Regions from separate parts of the Lactococcus sp. DD01 genome, predicted to be linked through region 2. Evidence: riboswitches for the same ligand, from Rfam matches in the RefSeq annotation. Region 2 holds a riboswitch; the other holds the start of a gene.

Region 1 (11,788 bases), on a different contig from region 2:
TGAAGCCGATAAGGCAACAGTCATCCGCGCTCGCGTTTGGGCTATTTACAAGGCAATGAAAAATTATAACGCTGCCGATATTGATCAGTCTATACTGGCGCGTGATGTTCTTTTCCGAATCAATGAAGAGCTCGGTCTTGGCGCAGAGCCAGACCTTTATTAGAAGGAATGAAAAATGGCTTACCAAGCTTTATATAGAAAATACCGTAGTCAAAGATTTGATGAGATGGTTGGCCAAGAAGTGGTGGCCACAACCTTAAAGAATGCTATCGTTAATGGGCAGATTTCCCACGCTTATCTTTTTAGTGGTCCACGTGGGACAGGAAAAACTTCCGCGGCAAAAATTTTTGCCAAAGCAATTAACTGTCCTAATCAGAAAGAGGGAGAGCCTTGTAACACTTGTGATATTTGTCAAGCTATTACCCAAGGCAGTCTTGAAGATGTGATTGAACTTGATGCTGCTTCGAATAATGGAGTTGACGAAATTCGTGAGATTCGAGATAAATCAACCTATGCAGCCAGTCGCGCAACTTATAAGGTTTATATTATCGATGAGGTTCATATGCTTTCAACGGGAGCATTCAACGCTTTACTGAAAACCTTGGAAGAACCTACAGATAATGTTGTCTTTGTTTTAGCAACAACTGAGCTTCAAAAAATTCCGGCAACAATTATTAGTCGTGTGCAGAGATTTGCTTTTAAAGCTATCACGACAAATGATATTCGTCAGCACTTAGCAGAAGTTTTAGCTGATGAGAAGATTGAGTTTGAAGATGCGGCACTTGATGTCATTGCAAAATCTGCCGAGGGAGGAATGCGTGATGCCTTGAGTTTATTGGATCAGGCCTTAAGTTTTTCTGATGGCAAGCTTGCAGAGAAGGATGCTCTTTTAGTGACAGGCTCCATTGCCAATGAAGCGCTTGTCTCTTATGTTGCAGCATTGACCGCTTCAGATGGACCAACTGCACTTGATGCTTTGGAGAAAATCTTTCTTGAAGGTAAAAATATGTTGCGTTTTACGGAAGATCTCTTAACTTATTTCCGTGATTTGCTTTTGCGGGAAAATAATGAAATCCCACGACCTCGTCTTTACCAATGGATCAACATTGCGATTGAGTCTCTGAAAATTATTAAAGAAACAACACAGAGCAAAATTGCTGCTGATGTGATGACGATGCGTCTTGTAGATGCAGGTGCTTATTCTTCTGCGGAAGATAAGGAAGTTCCGGAAAGTTTGAGCCATGAGCTTCAGGCTTTAAAAGCAGAAGTTGCAGAGCTAAAAGCTAAATTGGCAGAAACGGGCAACCAAACGGTGGTATCCACTGTCAGTCAAGAAGTTCAAATTAAGCAGCAAGTGAAAACGAAAACAGTCACCGAAAAGTACACTGTAAATCAAGATTTGGTTTTTAAAGCTTTAAAGGAAGCGACCAACGAAGCTCGTCAAGCAGTTTTTGGTGCATGGCCTGAAATTGTTTCCAGCTTTACCAAACCTTCAGACCGTGCCTTAATCAATAATACTGCCCCCGTGGCAGCCTCAAGTAATTTTGTGGTAGTTACTTTTCCTCATGGTAATTTAGCAAAGCGTGTTACGGAAAATGAAAACCTACAATTAACTTTTGGCAATTTAATGTCATCAATATTGGGATTCTCGCCTGAGATTATTGCTTTAGCAGAGCAAGATTGGCAGTCTGTACGTCAAGAGTATGTCTTAAGCCTTAAAAAAGGGGAGCAGCATGTTACAAAAGATACGGAATCTGAGCCAGAAGCAGAAGAAGTTCTTGTAAGTAAGGCTAAAGAATTTTTTGGCGAAAAAGTGAAGATAATCAACGACTAAAAAAACGCCTTATGGCGTTTTTTTTTTTAGTCGTTTTAATCAATATCACGGCTTAAATCAACTTCTTCAAGCGGAATAAGTTTTGTTTTCTTCACGATTTTGTAAGAGAAATATAAAATCAAGAAGAGAGGTAAAGCAAGGTAGGTCGTAATGATGCTTTGCGCATTCATCGTTACGGTAGTAATTTGCCCGATAACGATAATGATTGAAAGAATAAGAGCGATGATTGGTCCAATAGGGAACCATTTAGCATGGTAGCCTAACTCAGAAAGTTTATGACCTTGTTTAATAAAAGCACGGCGGAAGCGGAAATGGCAGATAGCAATTCCAATCCAAGCCAAGAAACCAGACAAACCGGAAGCAGCGACCAAATAGAAATAAATTTCAGTTCCGAAGATACTTGTTAAGAAGGCCAAAAGACCGATGGCAACAGTCGCTAAAATTGCATAAATTGGTACGCCGTTACTTGTATTTGTTTTAGCGAAGATTTTCGGTGCATGCCCCTCTTTTGCCATACCAAAAAGCATGCGAGAAGCAGCATATAACCAAGAGTTTGCAGATGAAATAACCGAGGTTAAGATGACAGCATTCATAACGGATGCAGCAGCAGCTAAGCCAGCACGTTCAAATACCAAGGTAAATGGAGAAACGGTAATGTCGCTTTGGGTTGCTGCACGGAGAAGACTAGGGTCTTTATAGTAAACCAAGGCACCGATTACGAATATTGAGAGGAAATAGAAAATAATAATCCGCCAAAAGACTTGTTTAATCGCTGAGGGTACATTTTTCTCAGGGTTTTCTGACTCGCCGGCTGCGATACCAACGATTTCTGTACCTTGGAAAGAGAAGCCTGCAATCATGAAGACAGCAATCATACCTCCAATACCACCGACAAAACCATGATTTCCTCCAGCAGAAAGATTGCGTGCCACATCTGGCTTATAACTCATAACTCCAAAAATTGTTGCGAGACCAATCACGATAAAGGCGATAACAGCGATGACTTTAATTGTCGCCATCCAAAATTCTGCTTCACCATAAGCTTTAGCTGAAATGAGGTTAACCAAGAGGATGAGCGCAATCACAATAGTCGACCATATCCATGTGGGCACATGGGGCAACCAGAACTGCATAATAACACCAACTGTAGCTGCCTCAACCGCTACAGTAATTGCTGAGTTAAACCAATAGTTCCATCCCATAGCGAAGCCGAAAGCTTTATCTACATAACGGTCAGCGAAAGAAGCAAAAGAGCCTGATACTGGAAGATAGGAAGCCATTTCACCTAAAGACGTCATAAGGAAGAAAACCATGAGCCCAATGGCGACATAGGCAACTAACGCGCCTAAAGGTCCAGCTTGAGAAATCGTTGCGCCTGATGCAACAAATAGCCCGGTGCCAATAGTTCCTCCTAAGGCAATCATTGTTAAGTGACGATGTTTAAGGCCACGTTTAACTTGCGTGGATGGCGTGGCCTCATTATTTGAAGTATTATCCATTACTTCTCTCCTAAATTTATAAATATTAATACAAAAAGCAATCCCTAGAGATTGCTAAACGTCAGAAAGATCTTTCATCCGAATAGCGCATCATGGTCATAGTTAGACCACGACAGTTTAACAGGTATTTCCCGCTAAACCAAGAAAAGTCGGTGAGCATAACTTTTCTTTCGGCAACCGCTCCTGGGCTAAACTTCTCAGCATGCTCTAGCTCTGCTTAGCTTATTATTGGTTGCGACCTCTATCGTTTATTAAGTATTTATGAATATTTTAGATTAATTTGAGAGGGATGTCAAGGACGAGCCTGCTAGATTTGAATAATTATACACGTTGTTGTTTAAAATTACAGATTTTTTAATGTTTAGCCATTAAAAATCTAGACATTTGTTTTAGAGATTAAAAAGAGTTATAATATAAGAAGAGATGATTGCGTTTTCATCTCAATTATATCTGGAGGTGGTTTTCAATGACGTTTACCCCAAAATATGTATCTCCAACTTACGTGGGAGAAAAAATAGTATGCGTAACCCGTAGCCAGGAAGGGGAAATCTCCCACTTATACCAGCGCTTTGATAGCCGTTGCAAGTTGCATTTTATCGTGAAAAAGCTTGGCTATTATCAATCGAAAGAAGGTGAGTATCGCTACATTCCAGCTAATGTGCTTGAGGTAGTCGCTTAATAATAAAAAATGATGAGAAATCTTCTGCAGAGGCAGAGGGTTATTTTTTATTTTATAATAGAATAAATAAGATAAATCAACTTGCAAAATGTAGCTAAATTTGATAGAATATATACTTGTGAGTAAAAACTCATAACTTACACAGGCTCCAACCTGTGTCATTAGTCCAAAAGGAGGAAAAATCAATGACAAAATACGAAATTCTTTATATTATTCGTCCAAACATTGAAGAAGAAGCAAAGAAAGCCCTCGTTGAACGTTTCGATAGTATCTTGACTGACAACGGTGCTGCTAATCTTGAGTCTAAAGACTGGGAAACACGCAAACTCGCTTACGAAATTCAAGACTTCCGCGAAGGTATCTACCACATCGTAACTCTTGAAGCTGCTACTGATTCAGAAGCTTTGAGCGAATTTGACCGTCTTGCTAAGATTAACGGCGACATTCTTCGTCACATGATCACTAAAGTAGAAGCTTAATTCTAGTTTAGCTGGACAAATTTAAAGGAGAAGCATCATGATTAATAATGTTGTTTTGGTCGGACGCGTTGTGCGTGACCCTGAACTGCGATACACACCGCAAAATACTGCGGTTGCTACATTTACGATTGCTGTTAACCGTCGTTTTAAAAACGCGCAAGGCGAACGTGAAGCTGATTTCATTAACTGTGTCATCTGGCGTCAATCTGCTGAAAACTTGGCAAATTGGGCTAAAAAAGGTGCCTTGATTGGTGTAACAGGTAGTATTCAAGTGCGAAATTATGAAAACAAAGAAGGTCAACGTGTTTACGTGACCGAAGTATTGGCTGATAACTTCCAAATGCTTGAAAGTCGTGCCGCACGTGAAGGTGGCTCTGGTTCATATTCTGCACCACAGCAACAACAATCACAAAATCGTCCTTTTGCTGGCTCTAACAGCTCAGCAGGAAATTCAACACCTGATTTTGGTCGTGATGCAGATCCATTTGGTGGCTCACCGATGGAAATCTCAGATGATGATCTTCCATTCTAATAAGTAAGGCAGCTGTACAAGGCAGTCTAACTGAGCCCTATTCGTTGAGTATAAAAGCGGTATCCGTATTGACTTTTCTACTCAACAACATCATACAATAATATAAGGAGAAACACACTATGGCTTTTCAAAAACGTGGTGGCTTCAAACGCCGTAAAAAAGTTGACTTTATCGCAGCTAACAAAATCGAAGTTGTTGATTACAAAGACACTGAACTCTTGAAACGTTTTATCTCAGAACGTGGTAAAATCTTGCCACGTCGCGTAACTGGTACTTCAGCTAAAAACCAACGTAAAGTGGTTACAGCTATCAAACGCGCACGTGTTATGGCTCTCTTGCCATTCGTAGCTTCAGACGAAAACTAAGAAATAACTAGGCACCTTCGGGTGTTTTTTTGTTACGTGCTTTGATACAATAGGGAGCGTGAATCTCATTATGAAGAATAAAAAATCTGAATATGGTAAAATAAAGCAATGACATGGATTATAATTTTACTTTTCTGCCTTTTGGCTTATGGTATTTTCGTTGAACCGCATTTGATGCGTGTGCGACAAGTGAAAATTTCAAACACAGCCGGGCTGAAAGTTGCACACTTTACCGATACACATTTTAATTGGCACACACATCCACGCCGCTTTTTTAAATTTTCAAAACACATAAATAAAACACAACCTGACTTGATCTTGTTCACAGGCGACTTATTTGATAAAGTCGATTGGGCGCAAGCGCATGATGTTGATAAGGTAAAAGAAATTTTAGCAGAACTTGAAGCACCCTTAGGAAAATTTGCGATTTTGGGTAATCATGATTTTTCGCATGAAGGGGATGCTAACTATATAAGAACTTTTCTAAAGGAAGCAGGTTTTACTGTACTTACCAACCAATCACTCATGTCAGGAACAGTATCATTAACCGGACTTGATGATTTACGTGAAGGACAACCAAATTTTAGTATGGTCCCTGAGCAAGGAAAGTTTTCGATTTTAATGATTCATGAGCCGGATACGATTTTACAAGTAGAATTTCCTGAAAAATATGATTTAGTCGTTGCAGGACATAGCCATGGTGGGCAAATTCGTCTTGGTAATTTGCGCTTACGTAATGATGGCTCAAAGGTGTATGATTCTGGTCTATACATATTAGGGAAATATACAAAACTTTTTGTCAATGCCGGTATTGGCCTAACCTTTTTACCAATCAGATTTGGTGTTCCTCCAGAAATCGTCTATTATGAAATTTAAAAAGTCTCCAGAATTTTATCTGGAGACTTTTGTTTAACGTTCTTGTGAAGAGATAATGGTTTCTTTACCATTATTATCAACAGCATGGAAATGCCGAGGCCAAGAATTATTAAAAGGGTATTGGAAATCAACTGTAATGGTTAAAGGATTGTGCGGCTGTGAAAATTTCACAGAAAGCAGTCCTTTTTGGTTGAGTAATTCAAAATTGATAAGGGGCTCAAGCGGGATAACGCCTTTTAGCTGATTGTCAATGATGAACCAAAAACTGTCAATGATTTCACCAGGAATACTAGAGACAGTTCCATAGCTTGCATAGCGTCCTTTTGTTTCAGTAAATGCCATTTTGGTCCTCCTTTATCATTAACTTTCTAGTTTAATTTAAACGGGTTTGGCTGATCACTTCTCGAATGTTTTCCAAAGTATCTTCGATTGAATCCTGAGCTTTCATCCCGTACATCAAAAAGATGGCATCGAGAAGACTAATTTGAGAAACGGTTGAAGCGACAGCTTCAGGTCGAAAAGATATTTCTTCAGCGATTGAAATAAGTGCCAAGTCGCTTTTTTTCACCAAGGCTGAGTTGGCAAATGACGTAATGGCAATCACAGGAACGTGATTGCTCTTCAAAATATCAACGATTTTCAGTGTATCTTTGTTTTTACCAGTATGTGAGATAACAAAAGCACAGTCTTTTTCGGTCAGTTTAGAAGCCAACATTTGTTGATAATGAAAATCCTGATGATATACCGTTTGCAGTGGCATACGCAAAAATTTATGGTAAGCAATTAAAGCAACGGCATTAGAGCCACCCAGACCAAAAAAACCACATGTTTTGGCGGATAGGAGGATGTTCATAACCTTATCCAAAGTTTCGCTCTCTATCAGCTGCAATGTTGCATTGAGAGAAGAAATATTACTTGTAAAATTCTTGGCAAGAATATCTTTATAGCTATCTTCTGGCGATAGTTCGCTGAAAAAGTTGTCGGATTTAAATTTTTCGGTGCTGTGGATAGCTAACTTTAAATCTTGAAATGAATCAAAACCGATTTTTTTGGCAAAACGCGAAATGGTTGCAGTAGATACTTTAGTATTCTTTGCGAATTCTTGAATGGATAAGCGGGCAGCCGTGTCCATATTTTCAATCAAGTAATTTGAAATGGCTTGATCAGATTTACTGAGATTATCGTAATAAGAGTTGATACGTGTGATGAGAGATTGTGTCATATGCTTTCCAGTCTTGCTTTTATTATATCATAACACAATTTTGAGGTGGAAAATGGGAAATGCTTTTAAAGAGAAAGTTGATTTATTCCTCTTCAAAATCATAGTCTCGTATTGCGCTAGAAATATCACTAAAGTCGAAACCTTTACGGGCTAAGGCTTGGGTGATGCGTTGCTTAAGCTCATAGCCTTCGTATTTTCTACTGTATTTACGGGCACTTTTGTCGAGTTCAGTGTAAAGGAGCTCTAACTCATTTTCTTCATCCACTTCAAGTTCTAGACTTTCAAGAGCTATAGCGCTAATGGCATAGGAAAAACCCTTAGCAGTGAGTCCTTGTGTGATTTTTTGTTTTAGTTGTTGTCGAGTGTGACGACTTGCTTTTTGACGGACTATCTTTTCCGCAAGAGCGACAGCCACGTCAATTTGTTTTTCTTCATTGAAAACTTGTGCTATACCCTCATCAATAAGTTGTAAATCTAGCCCCTTTAGGTGGAGTTTCTGTTTGATCTGATAAGGACCAGCACTTGCTGTGCGTACTTTTCCCTGGATATAACTTTCGATATAAGCTCGGTCGTTGAGGAGACCATTTTTAGTAAGGTTGTCAATGATCGCTTCGATTTGAATTGGTTGGATATTGTGTTCATAGAGGTACTTTTTGACTTCTGATGATGTCCGAGCCTTGTAGGAGATAAAGTAAAGTGCTAAGGATTTACCTTGCGCAAAATTGTCAAAAGCTAACAGCTGCTCCAGTTCCGCTGTAGAAAAGGCTTTATCCCTCGTCAGCATATATTTTACAACTGTATCCTCACAGACGTAAATTTTATCTTTAGCTTCCTCCCAGTCCTTATATGAAAAAGGCTCTGTTAGTATAACTTTATAAAGCTTTTTGAGTTTTGTGATTTCCTTGATTTTTATCATAACTTTATTATAACAGAGTACCGGATGAAGGAGAAATAGATTTTTTGGATCTAAGAAAAAAGCACTAGCGAATGAACTAGTAGCTTTTTCTAAAGTTGTCTTTGTTTTTTATCTTGGAGTGATTTATTTGATAGCAACTTTTTGTTTTTGAGCCCCAATAATGAGAAGCATAGCAAGGAGGACAATAACAATCCCTGCAAGTGGTGTATAGATAACGCTACTTATCTTCGCTACCTCGCCACCGGCAAATGAACCCAGTGTAATACCAATGTTGAAAGCTGAAATATTAAAAGCTGAAACAAGAGTGATGTCTTGGGGAGTGAATTTTTCAGCCAGTTGGACAACATAGAGTTGTAAACCAGGCACGTTCATGAAGGCAAATAAACCCAGCAAAAGCGTTGCAAGTAATCCAAGCCACTGAGAAGCCAATAGTGCTGCTATAAAAAGGATAAGCAAACTTGCAGTTAAAGCACCAAACATTTTGAGTAATACAGGTAAAATATTTTTATTTGAGTAATGTCCACCGATAGTATTACCGATTGCTACCATTATACCGTAAGCGACCAGAACGACAACAACAGTACTTGAGCTGAAATTAAAGGTATCTTCTAATAAAGGAGCTAAATAAGTATAAGCAGCAAAGGTACCACCGTAACCAAAAGCAGTAATAAAGAAAGAAGTCATAATGTATTTATTGCGGAAAATTCTCGCAAAACCACTTAAATTTACTTTGCCTGGTATAGGGAGGTTTGTCGGAATTAAAAAGATGCTCGCTAATAATCCAATCAATCCAATTGCGGCAATGAAGATAAAGGACATATGCCATGTAGAATGTTGTCCGATAAAAGTTCCCAAAGGCACGCCGATAACAGTTGCTACAGTAAGTCCTGTAAACATCAAAGCAATAGCAGAAGCACGTTTTTCAGGACGAACTACATTTGCAGCAATAAGTGTTGACACCGACATAAAGATACCATGTGCTAACGCTGCTAAAATACGTCCAACTAAGAGCAGGAGGAAAGTTGGAGCAAAAGCAGATAAGAGATTACCGCTGATAAAGAGTAGCATAATAGCTAACATTAATGAGCGCCGATTCCATGTGCCTGTAACAATCGTAAGAAGAGGTGCTCCAATAGTCACACCTAAGGCATATAAAGAGACGGTAAGTCCTGCTTGAGATAAATTGATATTAAAAGTGTTCACAATCATCGGCATAAGACCAACACTGATGAATTCTGTTGAACCTATGGCAAAGGCATTAATGGCTAAAGCCAATAAGGTTAGGCTTGGTGAAATTTTTTTCATGAAGGTTTCCTATTTTTTAAAAATTAAATGTTTCTGGATTTGGTCCCACGCGCAGATTTTCATCAAGATTGTTGAGGAGTTCCATATCATCTTGATCCAGAGAGAAATCAAAGATATCACGGTTGGCAAGCATACGTTCTGTTTTGACAGATTTCACGTTAACCAAAATACCTTGCTCTAAATGCCAACGAAGGATAACTTGTGCTGTTGATTTATTGTGCTTCTGAGCAATTGTTTTAATTGTTTCATTGTCTAACAGTTGTCCTTGCATCAATGGGGACCAAGCTTGTACTTTAATATCGTGTGCTTCTAAAAAGTGACGCAGTTCTTTTTGAGCAAGTTTAGGGTGAAGCTCGATTTGATTTACTGCAGGGATAATTTGTGCATAATTAAAGAGACGCTCTAAGTGATGTTTTTGGAAGTTACTTACACCGATAGCTTTGATACGACCGTCTTTGTAGAGGTCTTCCATAGCTTTCCAAGAAGCTTCAAACCCATAATCAGTACCTGGCCAGTGAATGAGATAAAGATCAAGGTAATCCAGACCTAATTTTTCTAAACTTGTTTCAAAGCTTTGAATGGTTTCCTCATAAGAAAGGTTGCTGCCCCATAGTTTTGATGTGATGAAGAGGTCTTCGCGTGTAAGATTTGTGTCTTCAAGGCCAGCCTTGATCCCTTGTCCTGTGCCTTCTTCGTTACCATAAATTTGGGCGGTATCGATCAAACGATAGCCGTTGATGATTCCGTTTTTTACGACTTCAGCAGTTTCCTCATTTGAGATTTGGAAAACGCCTAATCCTAATTCGGGGATATGTGTTGTATTGTTAAGTTTCATTGTCTTTTCTCCTTAGGTTTTCTTTTGACAAAAAATAGTATATAATAAAAATAACTTGTTGAATAGTACCTACTTTTTTGTCATATACATACAAAAAAGTAAGTTTTGTTTGAAATAAAGGATTTAGAAAGGAAATTTTTTTTGGAAAAAACTTATAACATAGGTGTAGAAGCCACAATGGACGTCATTGGTGGAAAATGGAAATCTATCATTTTGTGTAACCTCAGACACCAACCACGCCGTCCAGGGGAACTTAAACGAAGTATTCCAGGGATCAGTCAAAAAATGCTTACACAACAATTACGTGAATTAGAGCTGGATAATATCATTGTCCGCACCGTTTACAATCAAGTGCCGCCAAAAGTTGAATATTCGCTTAGCCCATATGGTGAAAGCTTGAATAACATTTTAGATAATCTTTGTTCTTGGGGGGAAGATCACGTCCGTAATCTCAAAGCTCAAGGAGAAGAAGTCTGCATCTTGGAAGAAGATGAACTTACGGCTGAGAAGATAAGATAGAGGGAAACATGTATACACCAAATTTTAAGAGCATACATCATATCGCTATTATAGGGAGTGATTATGAAAAATCACGACACTTTTATGTAGATATTCTGGGATTTCCAGTAATCAGAGAAAGCCATCGTCCGGATAAAGGGGATGTGAAAATCGATCTTCAAATGAATGACAGTACTGAAATAGAGCTCTTCATTAAAATTGATGCCCCTGAGCGTGTCTCCTATCCAGAGGCGAAAGGTTTACGTCATTTGGCAATACAGACCGATAATATTGAAGCAGACATAGCTTATTTATCGGATCAAGGGATTAAAGTTGAAGAACTGCGCGTGGATGAAATTACCAATAAAAAGATGGTTTTCTTCTATGATCCTGATGAATTGCCAATAGAATTACATGAATAGAAAAAAATTCCAGTGAAGGTACTGGAATTTTTCTTTACAATTAGGAGAATCCTTGGATTTTAGTGGTCCAATTATAGGGAAATTATGTTAAAATTGGGATATGATTAATCTGAAAATTGGACAAAAAATCCCACTCAATATCGAGCGTATGGGTATCAATGGCGAAGGAATCGCCTCTTACCATGGGCGCTTGGTATTTGTGCCTTATGCACTGCCTACAGAAGAAATTTTGGCAGAAATTACAGAAAATGCCCGCAATTTTTCACGCGCAAAAGTTGTCAAGATAAATAAAAAGTCAAAATACCGTGTTAAGCCTGAAGATCGTG
Region 2 (10,952 bases):
ACCTTTTTGAAGTTGATATTCTGTTTCCAGAATATCGGTAGCTTTTAAAGTTGCAACTTCCTGAGCACGTGGATTACCAGCAAAAACTGTTTTGGATTCTGGGAAGAAGGGCTTGGCTGCTTCAAAGGCGACCGCAACTTTGTCCACATATTTACTCAAGAACTTATTAGTAATCCCTGGAATTGAATTTTGTTCATGAACGATAGTCGGCACATTGAGCTTAGCTGCTGCGTAAAGTATCGGTCCAGCCACATAGCCTCCTGTTCCAATAACCACATCAGGTTTAAAATCCTTAACAATTTTCTTCGCATCTGATGTAGATTTCAGGAACTTGTAGATTGTCTTAAAGTTATTTAAAGAAAGGCTACGACGAAAACCTTGTACATCCACAGTTTTAAAGGGCACGCCTGCGGCAGGAACAATCTTACTCTCCAAGCCGCGTTCTGTACCTACATAGAGGATCTCTGAGTCTGGCTCAATAGTTTTCAGATGCTTTATAAAGGCCAGTGCAGGATAAATATGACCTCCCGTTCCGCCTCCAGTTACAATAATTTTCATACTATTTCCATTCACCTTTCAATTCTTCGAAAGCTTTAATAAACATATCCCCACGTTCTTCAAAGGTCTTGTACTGATCCCAGCTGGCACAAGCAGGACTAAGTAAAATAGTGTCCCCCTCTTCCGTCTTATTAAAGATTGCTTTAAGAGCTGTTGCGACATTTTCACTGTGGAGTGTTGGAATCTGCAAGCGATCTGCAAGATCTTGCAGCTTTGGTGCAGTCTCCCCAAAAAGAACCATACCTTTAATCCCTGTTACAGAATCCGCGAGGTCTTCAAAGCCATTTCCACGGTCTAGTCCGCCAGCTAAGAGCCATAAGCGACTATTTTCAAAACCTGACAAAGCTTTTTCTGTTGCCAGTATATTTGTGGCCTTGCTATCATTGTAGACTTTACGTCCTGCAAGTTCACCAAGATACTGCAAGCGATGTTTCACACCCGAAAAGCTTGTCAGCACTTCAATAATTGCATGATTTTTAGCACCCGAAAGCTTGGCAACAGCTATTGCTGCCAGAGCATTCTCTAAATTATGTTCCCCAGGCAAAGCTAGGTCATCTGCATCCATGATGAATTCATCACGAAAATAAAGTTTACCTTCCAGCGCATAAGCACCATCAACTTTATTTTCAGTTGCAAATGGCACAACTCGAGCTGCTGTGTGCTCTGCTAGAGCACGACATTTTTCCTGATTAAAGTTGAGAATAAGGTATTGCTCAGAAGTTAAGTTTTCTTGAATACGCCATTTGGCAGCTTCATAAGCTTCTTGAGAGCCATGATAATCTAAATGCGATGAAAAGATATTGGTAATGAGAGCGATTTGAGGCTTAAAATCTACAATTCCCATCAGTTGAAAACTTGAGAGTTCCATTACCAAAGTATCTTGAGCACTCGCATGGGCAGCTACTTCAGAAGCGGGAAAACCAATATTTCCTGCTAATTTTGCAGACTGACCATCCGCATTTAAAATATCTGCTATCAGCGTTGTTGTTGTTGTCTTACCATTGGTTCCAGTAATCCCAATAATTGGAGCTTCCGAAACAAGATAAGCAAGTTCAACTTCCGTAACAACTGGAATCTTTTTCTCCAATGCTTTCTTTATCATTGGGTTATCATAACGAATACCTGGATTTTTTACCATAAAATCAAAATCTTCGTCTAAAAGTTCAAGGGGATGGCTACCACAGATAACTTCAATGCCTTCTTCCAAGAGGGCTTGCGCGGCAGGGTTTTCTTCAAAAGCCTTTCCGTCATTTACAGTTACGTGTGCACCTAGAGTATGAAGCAAGCGGGCTGCAGCTTCTCCTGATTTTGCTAATCCGAGGATGAGTACTTTTTTTTCTTCAAAAGTTTTGATTTTTTTCATTGTTCCTATTCTTTCTACTTCCCTCTATTTTACCGCTATTTACCTATTTTTTCAATATAGAGTTTGTATTTGAAAGTTTTACTGTGAAAATAAGAGGTCTTTTGCAAAGAAAAAAAGAGCATAAGCTTGCTCTTTTTATTTAAGCTTTCAAGAAGCGTGAAAGGAAAGCGCGCGTCCGTTCTTCTTTCGGAGCTCCGAAGATTTCCGCTGGCCGTCCTTCTTCAGCAATAACCCCTTTATCCATGAAAATTACACGATCACTTACATCACGCGCGAATTCCATTTCATGTGTAACGATAACCATTGTTAATCCTGTTTCAGCCAGTCCTTTCATTGTCTGTAAGACTTCGCCTACCATTTCGGGATCAAGCGCTGAAGTCGGCTCGTCAAATAATATCACATCTGGATTCATAGAAATTGCACGAGCAATCGCCACACGTTGTTTTTGTCCGCCGGAGAGTTGTGCAGGTTTGGCATTAGCAAAGCTTGCCATGCCCACTTTTTCCAGATTCTCGAGCGCAATAGTCCGAGCTTCTTCTTGGCTTTTTTTCAATACTGTAACTTGCCCAGCCATAACATTTTCGATAACATTCATATTGTTAAACAAGTTGAAGCTTTGGAAAACCATGCCCAGATGCGTGCGATATTTAGGAATATCGAAGCCTTTTGCTAAAACATTTTCACCTTTATAAATTATTTCCCCACCAGATGGCTTCTCCAATAAATTGATTGAACGAAGTAATGTCGATTTACCACTTCCAGATGAACCAATAATCGAAATAACTTCGCCTTGATTTACCGTTAAGTGAATGTCTTTTAACACTTCATTACTGCCAAATGATTTTTTTAAATGATTGATTTCTAAGATTGCTGTCATTTAAGCGTCCCCCGGTTCTTGTACTTGCATTTGATTTTGGATTGGGACGTAAGCGTCTGGTCCATCCATTTTTCTTTCTACAAAGCGTAGAATACGTGTTACTGTAAATGTTAAGACAAAGTAAATTGCACAGATGACAGCAAAGGTTTGGAAATACATAAAGTTTTGTTGCGCCACTGTTGTCCCTTGGAAAAAGAGCTCAGTTACTGAAATTACAGATAAGACTGATGTATCTTTGATATTAATGACAAATTCATTTCCTGTTGCTGGAAGAATATTTCGCAAGACTTGTGGTAAAACAACCTTGCGCATAGTTTGCCCATGTGTCATTCCGATAGCTTGCGCGGCTTCAAATTGCCCTTGATCCACAGAGAAAATACCGCCACGTACAATCTCCGACATATAAGCACCTGTATTGATGGACACAATAATTAGCGCAGCTAAGGTCCGATCCAAACTCAAGCCAAAAGCTAGAGCTGTTCCATAGTAAAGCACCATTGCTTGAACAATCATTGGTGTACCACGGAAAATTTCAATATAAGCTGAAATAAGCCAGCCAAATACTTTATGTAAAAAGGCTAAAAATTTATTACTAATTTCTGGAATAGTACGATAAACACCAATAAGAAGACCTAAAACTGTACCAATAATCGTACCAATCAAAGAGATGAATAAGGTCATCCCTGTACCATTAAGAAACTGTTTGCCGTTATCTCTTACAATACTGATAATTTGATCATACCAAGCGCCTTGTGTTTTAGCTTCTGGTTGAGCAGCAATCATTTCATCCATCAGTTCTTTTTGGTCTTGAGGTGTAAAACCTGTCAAAAAGCTATTAATTACAGGTAAGTTGGGATCATTTTTACGTAAACCTACTGCGACTGTTGTATCATCAGAGTTTGTGACAAAACCTTTTCCTTCGCCAAATTCAATCATTTTGAAGTCTGGATTTGCTTTTTCTGCTGTCACTCCTTCGGGACGTTCAGCTACATAACCATCGATGGCTCCACTTTGTAAAGCCACACGCATGCTTGAAAAATCTTTCATTGCTGTTTGCTTGTTAGCACTTTCAATCTGGTCAATCATGTTATAGTGAAAAGTTCCCAGCTGAGCAGTGATTTTTGCACCAGAGAAGTCTGCTAAACTCGATGCTTGAGCAAAGGGACCGCCACTTTTGACCATCATTACAAGGTTAGATGTGTAATACGGTTCTGAAAAGGCGATTTGTTCTCTACGTTCCGCAGTTGGCGACATTCCTGCAATAATGCCATCGATTTTTCCGGATTTTAGAGCTGGCAGCAAGCCATCCCAACTTGATTTGACGATTACTAATTCTTTATTTAACTTATCAGCAAGTTTTTTTGCAACTTGTACATCGTAACCATTAGCCCATTGGCCATCTACACCATCAATAGGGACAGCACCGTTGCTATCATCATATTGTGTCCAGTTAAAAGGGGCATATGCAGCTTCCATTCCGACACGGAACTGTTCTGCACTCACTTTTGAACTACCGATAAATAATACCGTAAACAACGTCGCGACAAGTAAGAATAAGTTTGTTCTTCTCATAATACTCTCTCTTTCATTTTTCCAAATAAAAAGCAACCTTTACACAGAGAGGTTGCTAAACGTTGTACGTGATTCATATTATCAGTAAGTAACGAATAGCACTCCGCAAAACTGCGACAGTTCAGCAAGTATCCCTTGCTGCCCCAACAAACTCACTTGGACGAGTGAATTCATTTCGGCAATGTCTCCTCCGTTTTACTTCAACGCTTGTCCAGCTCAGTAAAACTTCCTATTCATTGCGACCTCTATCATTTTATTTGTATATTGTATTTTAAATCTTAACCTTTTTTTAAACGAATGTCAACAATTTTCTCGAATTATCAAAAAACTCAAGAAATAAGATTAAGATTAAAAGCCTAGCAAGTACTTTTAGATACTCAGTAGAATTTTTATATTTATTTAATCTTAGGAATTTTTAAAGTAAATTTCGATCCTTCGCCTACAATGGAAGTCACACTGACATCCCCGTCATAGTTTTCCACTATGCGTTGGATAATAGACAGACCAAGACCTGTTCCACCTATATCTCGATTTCGTGCTTTATCGGCACGGAAAAAGCGCTCAAAGACATGTTTTAAATCTTCTTGACTAATGCCATAGCCACGATCCTCAACTGTCGTAATAATGTATTTGTCATCTTCTTCTAGATGGATTTTCACTTCTTGGCGATCTTTAGGCGAGTATTTTATCGCATTATCAATCAAAATTTTTAAGCCTTGTTCATAATGGTTGGGATAAATATGAGCCAATCTACCCGGCGTCAAGTAATTTTCAACAGTTAAATTTAAATCAGGATGAATAAGGAGAAAGTTTTTCTTAAGAAAATTAGAAACTTCTGTTGGATCACAGATCAGATCTTCATCTTGAAAATCAATGCTTTCAAGACGGGCCAATGCAAGCATCTCCTCTAACATCGTTCTCATCGTGCTAACTTCTTCTATACTGGCCTGTAAAGACTCCTCAAGCACTTCCGGATCATTTTTCCCCCATCGATTCAAGAGATTCAAATGACCATCTAAAACTGCAAGTGGCGTACGTAGCTCGTGACTGACATCAGAAACAAAACGTTTCTGCTGATCAACGTAATCGTTAAGCTTAATCATCATGTCGTTATAAACAGTCGCCAGTTCTTCAATTTCATCGCCTGTTTGAATCACTACAGGTTTGAAATCCGCCTTCAAATTATTGGCACGTGTAGTAATCGCATCGTGCAAACGCTCTAGAGGCTTGATATAGCGACTTGCCATAAAATAACCGACAAACTGAGCAATAAAGAGAGCAATAATTTCTAAGATAATCAGGGCAATCAGTAGCTTTGTTCGCACGCTGTAATAATAACTCATATCATAGAAAGCCTGCACATAGCCAATCAGTTTCCCTGTTTTTTTAGAATGAACGGGTCGTTCAACCAAATAACCAGAATATTCACCAAATGTACGTACAGCATGAGTAGAATCCCCCACATCTTTCCTTAGCGGGAAACCATACGAATTGGTCGAATAAATCAAATTTTCACCGACATCAAAAACATAAAAAGACTTCCTAGAACCAATCATACTTCCAAGTGTTTCTAGCTCATTTTCTTTTCCCTGACTGGATGCTGTGTAGTCTTTGGCATAAGCCAAATAATTTGCAAGATTGTCTTCCGACAGTTTGCTTTCCGATTGGGATAAACTTTGCTCAACATTGTCCAGAGCTTTCATCATGTCCTCTTTTTCAGAATTGATGAAGGTTGTTATGGTCAGTTGATAAACCAATACTGTAAAAATAGTGAAGGTTATAAAACAAAAAATCGTATTTGCAAAGGCCCAACGTAGCATGATGCTTCGCTTACGCTCGGGCAGATTTTCTGCTTTTTTCTTCTTCGAATCAAAAAATTTTACCATGTCGCATTTTTCTATTTCTTTACATCGCCATAAAAGGAATAAATCTAGTGGCAAAACCACTAGAAATCTTCTTATATATTCCCTATATTATTTGCGGTCACGCATGACATATCCCATACCACGAACCGTTTGAATATAACTTTCGCGGCCTTCCACGTCAATTTTGTTACGCAAATAGCGGATATAAACGTCAACAACGTTTGTTTCTGTACCTTCTTCGTAACCCCATACTTCAGAAACCAAGTATTCGCGTGTTACGACGTCACCCACATTTTGCATCAGGGTCAAAAGCAAATCGTATTCACGACGTGTAAGGTCAATAACTTTTTTTCCGCGATGTACAGTGCGGTTTGTTTTATCAATTACCAAATCACGGAATGAAGTATTGTCTGATTTTTCAATCGTGTGGATATGGTCTTCACGACGGAAGAGTGAACGGACACGCGCTAACAATTCTTCAATTGCGAATGGTTTTGTAATATAGTCATCCGCTCCAATATCAAGACCTGCTACACGATCCATTGTTGAGTCACGTGCAGTCATCATAATAATATGTGTATCTTTTTCACGGCGTAAGCGTCGTGCAACTTCAAAGCCATCCAGCTCTGGGAGCATTAAGTCGAGCAAAATCAAATCATAATCTTTTGACATTGCTTCTTCAAGACCTTTACGACCATTGTCTTGAACCGCAGTTTGATATCCTTCGTGTTCAAGCTCAAGTGAAACAAATCTCGCAATGTTTTTATCGTCTTCGATAATCAAAATACGTTTAGATGAATTCATAGTTTAGCCTCATTAATATCTTTTCTTTTTAATTTTATTTCCTCTATAATGAAATTATAATATAATTGTAATTTTGTTGCAAGTGTTTTATGAGATTTTTCTTAATTTTTTTCTTCGGAAAAGAAATCTGCCAATCCTGCAAAAGGTGATTTATTTTCTTTATCTGCTTCTTCTTCTTTTTGTTTCTGATAGTCTGCTTCAGACAAGACAGACCAGTTCTTGCCAGAAGGTAAACTTGTAGCTCCAGCTTTCTCATCTTCTGCTAAAATTTGCAAGGGAATTTCTAAAAGAATATTATCAGCTACCGATTCTGATAGACTAATCCAATCTGCTTCCAATGTAAATATCATGTCACTGTCCAGTAAATCTTCATTCTTTTTAAGAAACTCATCTGTGGTGAAGGCTTCATTCACAGCGATTGACATAAGATACTCTACTGGCTTCAAGCTCCGTGATGATGGTAAAGTCAAATCCACTTCAAGTGTATAATCCAAGTAATAGATGCCATCGTCATAGGCGATTTGTCCTTGAACATTTACAGGTTTTGCATCAAGGATTTCTTCTGAGCGTTGCTTAAGTTCTTCCGTTAAATCAAGCGCTTCTTCGAATTTAATTATTTTCTTTTTTGATACTTCTAAAATAGACCATTTCATATTTTATTTTTCCTTTATCTTTATAGTGAGTTTAAAAGAAGGCATATTCACGCATGCCTTTAATTTTATATGTGTATACTATCTGTTTCTATTATATGATATTTTTTTAATTTTTATAGCCCAATGAACTAAAAGATGTTCAGAATTTGCTTACAGTTGGACTTGATTTACCATAGCAAATTTGAGCGATAATAAAAAAGCGCCGAAGCACTTTTTTATTTTCCATATTTCTTGTTGAAACGAGCGATACGTCCGTCCGCTGCTTGGAATTTTTGACGGCCAGTGTAGAATGGATGTGAGTCAGAAGAGATTTCCACACGAATCAATGGATAAGTGTTTCCGTCTTCCCATTCAACAGTTTCTTTCGAACCTTTAGTTGAACCGCTCAAGAATTTAAAACCAGTAGTTGTATCCAAGAACACAACAGGTTGGTAATTAGGATGGATGTCTTTTTTCATTTTGCAAAATTTCCTTTCTGCCTTGGACTGTTTGCCAGACCAAAGTTTGTTAGACCTTAATATTCTAACAGATTTGTTGCTGAAATTCAAGCTTTTTTGTTATTTAAAATACTATTTTTCTTTTTTCAAATAACCGAACATCAAACCAGAAACAAGAGCACCAATCAAAACAAAGAGAAGGTATAAAAGTGGGCCATTTGTTAGAGCTAAGACGAAGATACCGCCGTGTGGTGCCATCAATTTAAGACCTGCCGCACCAACGAGTCCACCTGCTAAGGCTGAACCAACAACAAATGAAGGAATAGCACGTGCTGGGTCAGCAGCACCAAATGGGATGGAACCTTCTGTAATAAATGAAAGTCCCATAACAATATTTGTTAAACCTGATTGACGTTCTTCTTTTGTAAATTTATTTTTGAAGAAGAGGACGGCAACTGTAGTTGCAAGAGGTGGAACCATACCACCAGCCATAACCGCTGCCATAACGACTGAGCCACCAGTAGCAACACTTGCGGCCAATGTTCCTGTACCGAAGATATAAGCAGCTTTGTTAATTGGTCCACCAAGGTCAACTGCCATCATACCACCAACGATAATACCAAGAACTAAAGCTGATGCTCCATTAAGGCTGTTCAAGAAGTTTGAAAGGCCTGTATTGATTGCTGCCATAGGAATATTGATGAAAAGCATGATCAATCCTGTGATGAATGTCCCTAAAAGTGGGAAAATCAAGATTGCTTTAATCCCATCTAACGATTTAGGCAAGACAGTCAAGAGCTTACGCAAGAGGATAATAACACCACCAGCAATGAAACCACCAACTAAAGCGCCAAGGAAACCTGATGGAATCATTGTAGCTGGATCAAGTTTGCCAAAGGCAAGACCAGAGGCAGCCATTGAACCCGCAACGAAACCTGCAACTAAACCAGGTTTATCTGCAATTGAGTTGGCGATAAAACCAGCTAGGACTGGAAGCATGAAAGCAAAGGCTGCGCCCCCGATATTTTTAAAGTAAGCCGCAATCGGATGATAAGAACCAAGGTTGGCCAATTGATCTTTAGGAACACCCATTGATTGGTCTATCAAGAAGGCAAGAGCAATCAAGATACCACCACCAACGACGAATGGTAACATTGCAGATACACCACCCATAAGGTGTTTGTAGAAGGCTTTACCAATACCGCCAGAGCTTTCTTCTTTTGCCTCATCAGCGGCATCAGCTTCAAATTTTGGTGCATTACCAGAAACTGCCTTATTAATGAGTTCTTCGGGTTGACGAATAGCGGCAGCGACAGGAACTTGCACCATCGGTTTCCCTGCAAAACGGTTCATTTCCACTTTCTTATCCGCTGCAACGATGATACCGTCAGCTTTTTGAATATCTTCAGCAGTCAGCTTGTGGTCAATCCCACGCGCCCCATTTGTTTCAACTTTGATGGCGATGCCCATTTCAGCAGCTTGTTTTTTAAGTGCTTCTTCAGCCATATAAGTATGTGCAATACCTGTCGTACATGCTGTTACGGCTAAAACATAATGCTCGCTATCAGTGACTTGCTCAATTTCTTCTGTATCTTCAGAGAAAAGCTCTAACACTTGACGCGGATATTTTGCTTCTTTTACTTTGTCTGTAAATCCAGCTTGCAAGAGGAACTTAGAAAGTTGTGCTAAGGCTTCCAAGTGTGTGTCATTTGCGCCTTCTGGTGCTGCAATCATAAAGAAAAGATTGACAGGTTGTCCGTCTAGGGCTGCATAATCCACACCTGCATTTGATTTTGCAAATAGGACAACAGCTTCATTGACAGCTTTATTCTTGCTGTGTGGCATGGCAATACCATCGCCCAAACCAGTTGAAGTTTGCGCTTCACGAGCCATAATTCCAGCTTTAAATGTATCAAAATCACTGACGTAACCTTCTGCGACTAACTTGTTTACCATTTCATCCACGGCAGCTTCCTTAGTCGTTGCTTGAAGGTCCAAAATCATGACTTCTGTTTTGAGTAAATCTTTGATTTCCATAATCTTCCTCTTTTCTAATCTTCGTTTATTTTTTCGATTGTTACTTTTTCAAAGCATTCTTTTAAGAAGCTTTCACTCGGCATGTCTTCTGAGAAAACCTTAGCTGTACCACAGGCAACACCTTGTTTAAAGGCTGCTAAAGTATCCTGACTTCGGCTCCACTCGGCCAGGAAACCTGCAACTGTTGAATCTCCTGCACCGATAGAGTTTTTCAACTCTCCTTTGATTGGAGCGGCAAAATAAGTTTCCTTACCTGTGAAGAGTAAAGCACCATCACCTGCCATAGAAATCATGACATTTTGTGCTCCTTCTGCCAAAAGTTTTTGACCATAAGGGATAATATCTTCTTTGGATTTAAACTTAACAGAATAGATTTCTTCCAACTCTTCACGATTAGGTTTGATGACGAGTGGCTCATATTTCAATGTTTTCAGCAACTTTTGTCCGTCAACATCAATAGCAAACTGTGCGCCTCTGGCTTTTACTTTCTCAATCAAAACTTCATAGAAGTCTTCCCCTAAAGCTTTAGGGATAGTACCAGCAAAAACGACAATGTCATCACTTTGTAGATCATCAAATTTACTTAGGAAGGCCTGAATTTCAGCATCTGATAAGTCTGGTCCAGCAGCATCAAAGGAGGTTTCCTCTTGCGCATTGACTTTGATTTTTGTATTAATACGTGTTGTTCCTGCAATTGGAGTAAAATCGGACTGACTTCCGATATTTTCAAGATAATCTTGAATGAATTTCCCAGGGAAGCCACCAAGAAAACCAAGAGCCGTATTT

The links. Region 2 has a riboswitch for lysine ahead of LACDD01_RS05280 (ABC transporter permease subunit). Riboswitches for the same ligand answer to the same signal wherever they lie in the genome.
Region 1: another riboswitch for lysine. It lies ahead of LACDD01_RS10120 (amino acid permease); the one in region 2 lies ahead of LACDD01_RS05280 (ABC transporter permease subunit).

The regions. Positions count from the first base shown of each region.
Region 1 covers NZ_KQ968942.1:68,733-80,520, forward strand. The annotation lists gene LACDD01_RS10110 (protein kinase family protein) at 1-163, shown strand, start outside; gene dnaX (DNA polymerase III subunit gamma/tau) at 176-1,834, shown strand; gene LACDD01_RS10120 (amino acid permease) at 1,870-3,333, opposite strand; lysine riboswitch at 3,409-3,585, opposite strand; gene LACDD01_RS10125 (hypothetical protein) at 3,800-4,012, shown strand; gene rpsF (30S ribosomal protein S6) at 4,198-4,491, shown strand; gene ssb (single-stranded DNA-binding protein) at 4,529-5,023, shown strand; gene rpsR (30S ribosomal protein S18) at 5,143-5,388, shown strand; gene LACDD01_RS10145 (metallophosphoesterase) at 5,497-6,264, shown strand; gene LACDD01_RS10150 (DUF960 domain-containing protein) at 6,298-6,606, opposite strand; gene LACDD01_RS10155 (MurR/RpiR family transcriptional regulator) at 6,638-7,486, opposite strand; gene recX (recombination regulator RecX) at 7,569-8,402, opposite strand; gene LACDD01_RS10165 (MFS transporter) at 8,526-9,707, opposite strand; gene LACDD01_RS10170 (aldo/keto reductase) at 9,724-10,542, opposite strand; gene LACDD01_RS10175 (winged helix-turn-helix transcriptional regulator) at 10,684-11,061, shown strand; gene LACDD01_RS10180 (SMU1112c/YaeR family gloxylase I-like metalloprotein) at 11,070-11,462, shown strand; gene rlmD (23S rRNA (uracil(1939)-C(5))-methyltransferase RlmD) at 11,563-11,788, shown strand, end outside.
Region 2 covers NZ_KQ968939.1:1,080,813-1,091,764, forward strand. The annotation lists partial or broken gene murG (undecaprenyldiphospho-muramoylpentapeptide beta-N-acetylglucosaminyltransferase) at 1-558, opposite strand, end outside; gene murD (UDP-N-acetylmuramoyl-L-alanine--D-glutamate ligase) at 560-1,921, opposite strand; gene LACDD01_RS05275 (amino acid ABC transporter ATP-binding protein) at 2,061-2,798, opposite strand; gene LACDD01_RS05280 (ABC transporter permease subunit) at 2,799-4,370, opposite strand; lysine riboswitch at 4,459-4,626, opposite strand; gene LACDD01_RS05285 (HAMP domain-containing histidine kinase) at 4,766-6,256, opposite strand; gene LACDD01_RS05290 (response regulator transcription factor) at 6,344-7,039, opposite strand; gene LACDD01_RS05295 (YceD family protein) at 7,141-7,692, opposite strand; gene LACDD01_RS05300 (type B 50S ribosomal protein L31) at 7,908-8,150, opposite strand; gene LACDD01_RS05305 (PTS fructose transporter subunit IIABC) at 8,262-10,166, opposite strand; gene pfkB (1-phosphofructokinase) at 10,181-10,952, opposite strand, start outside.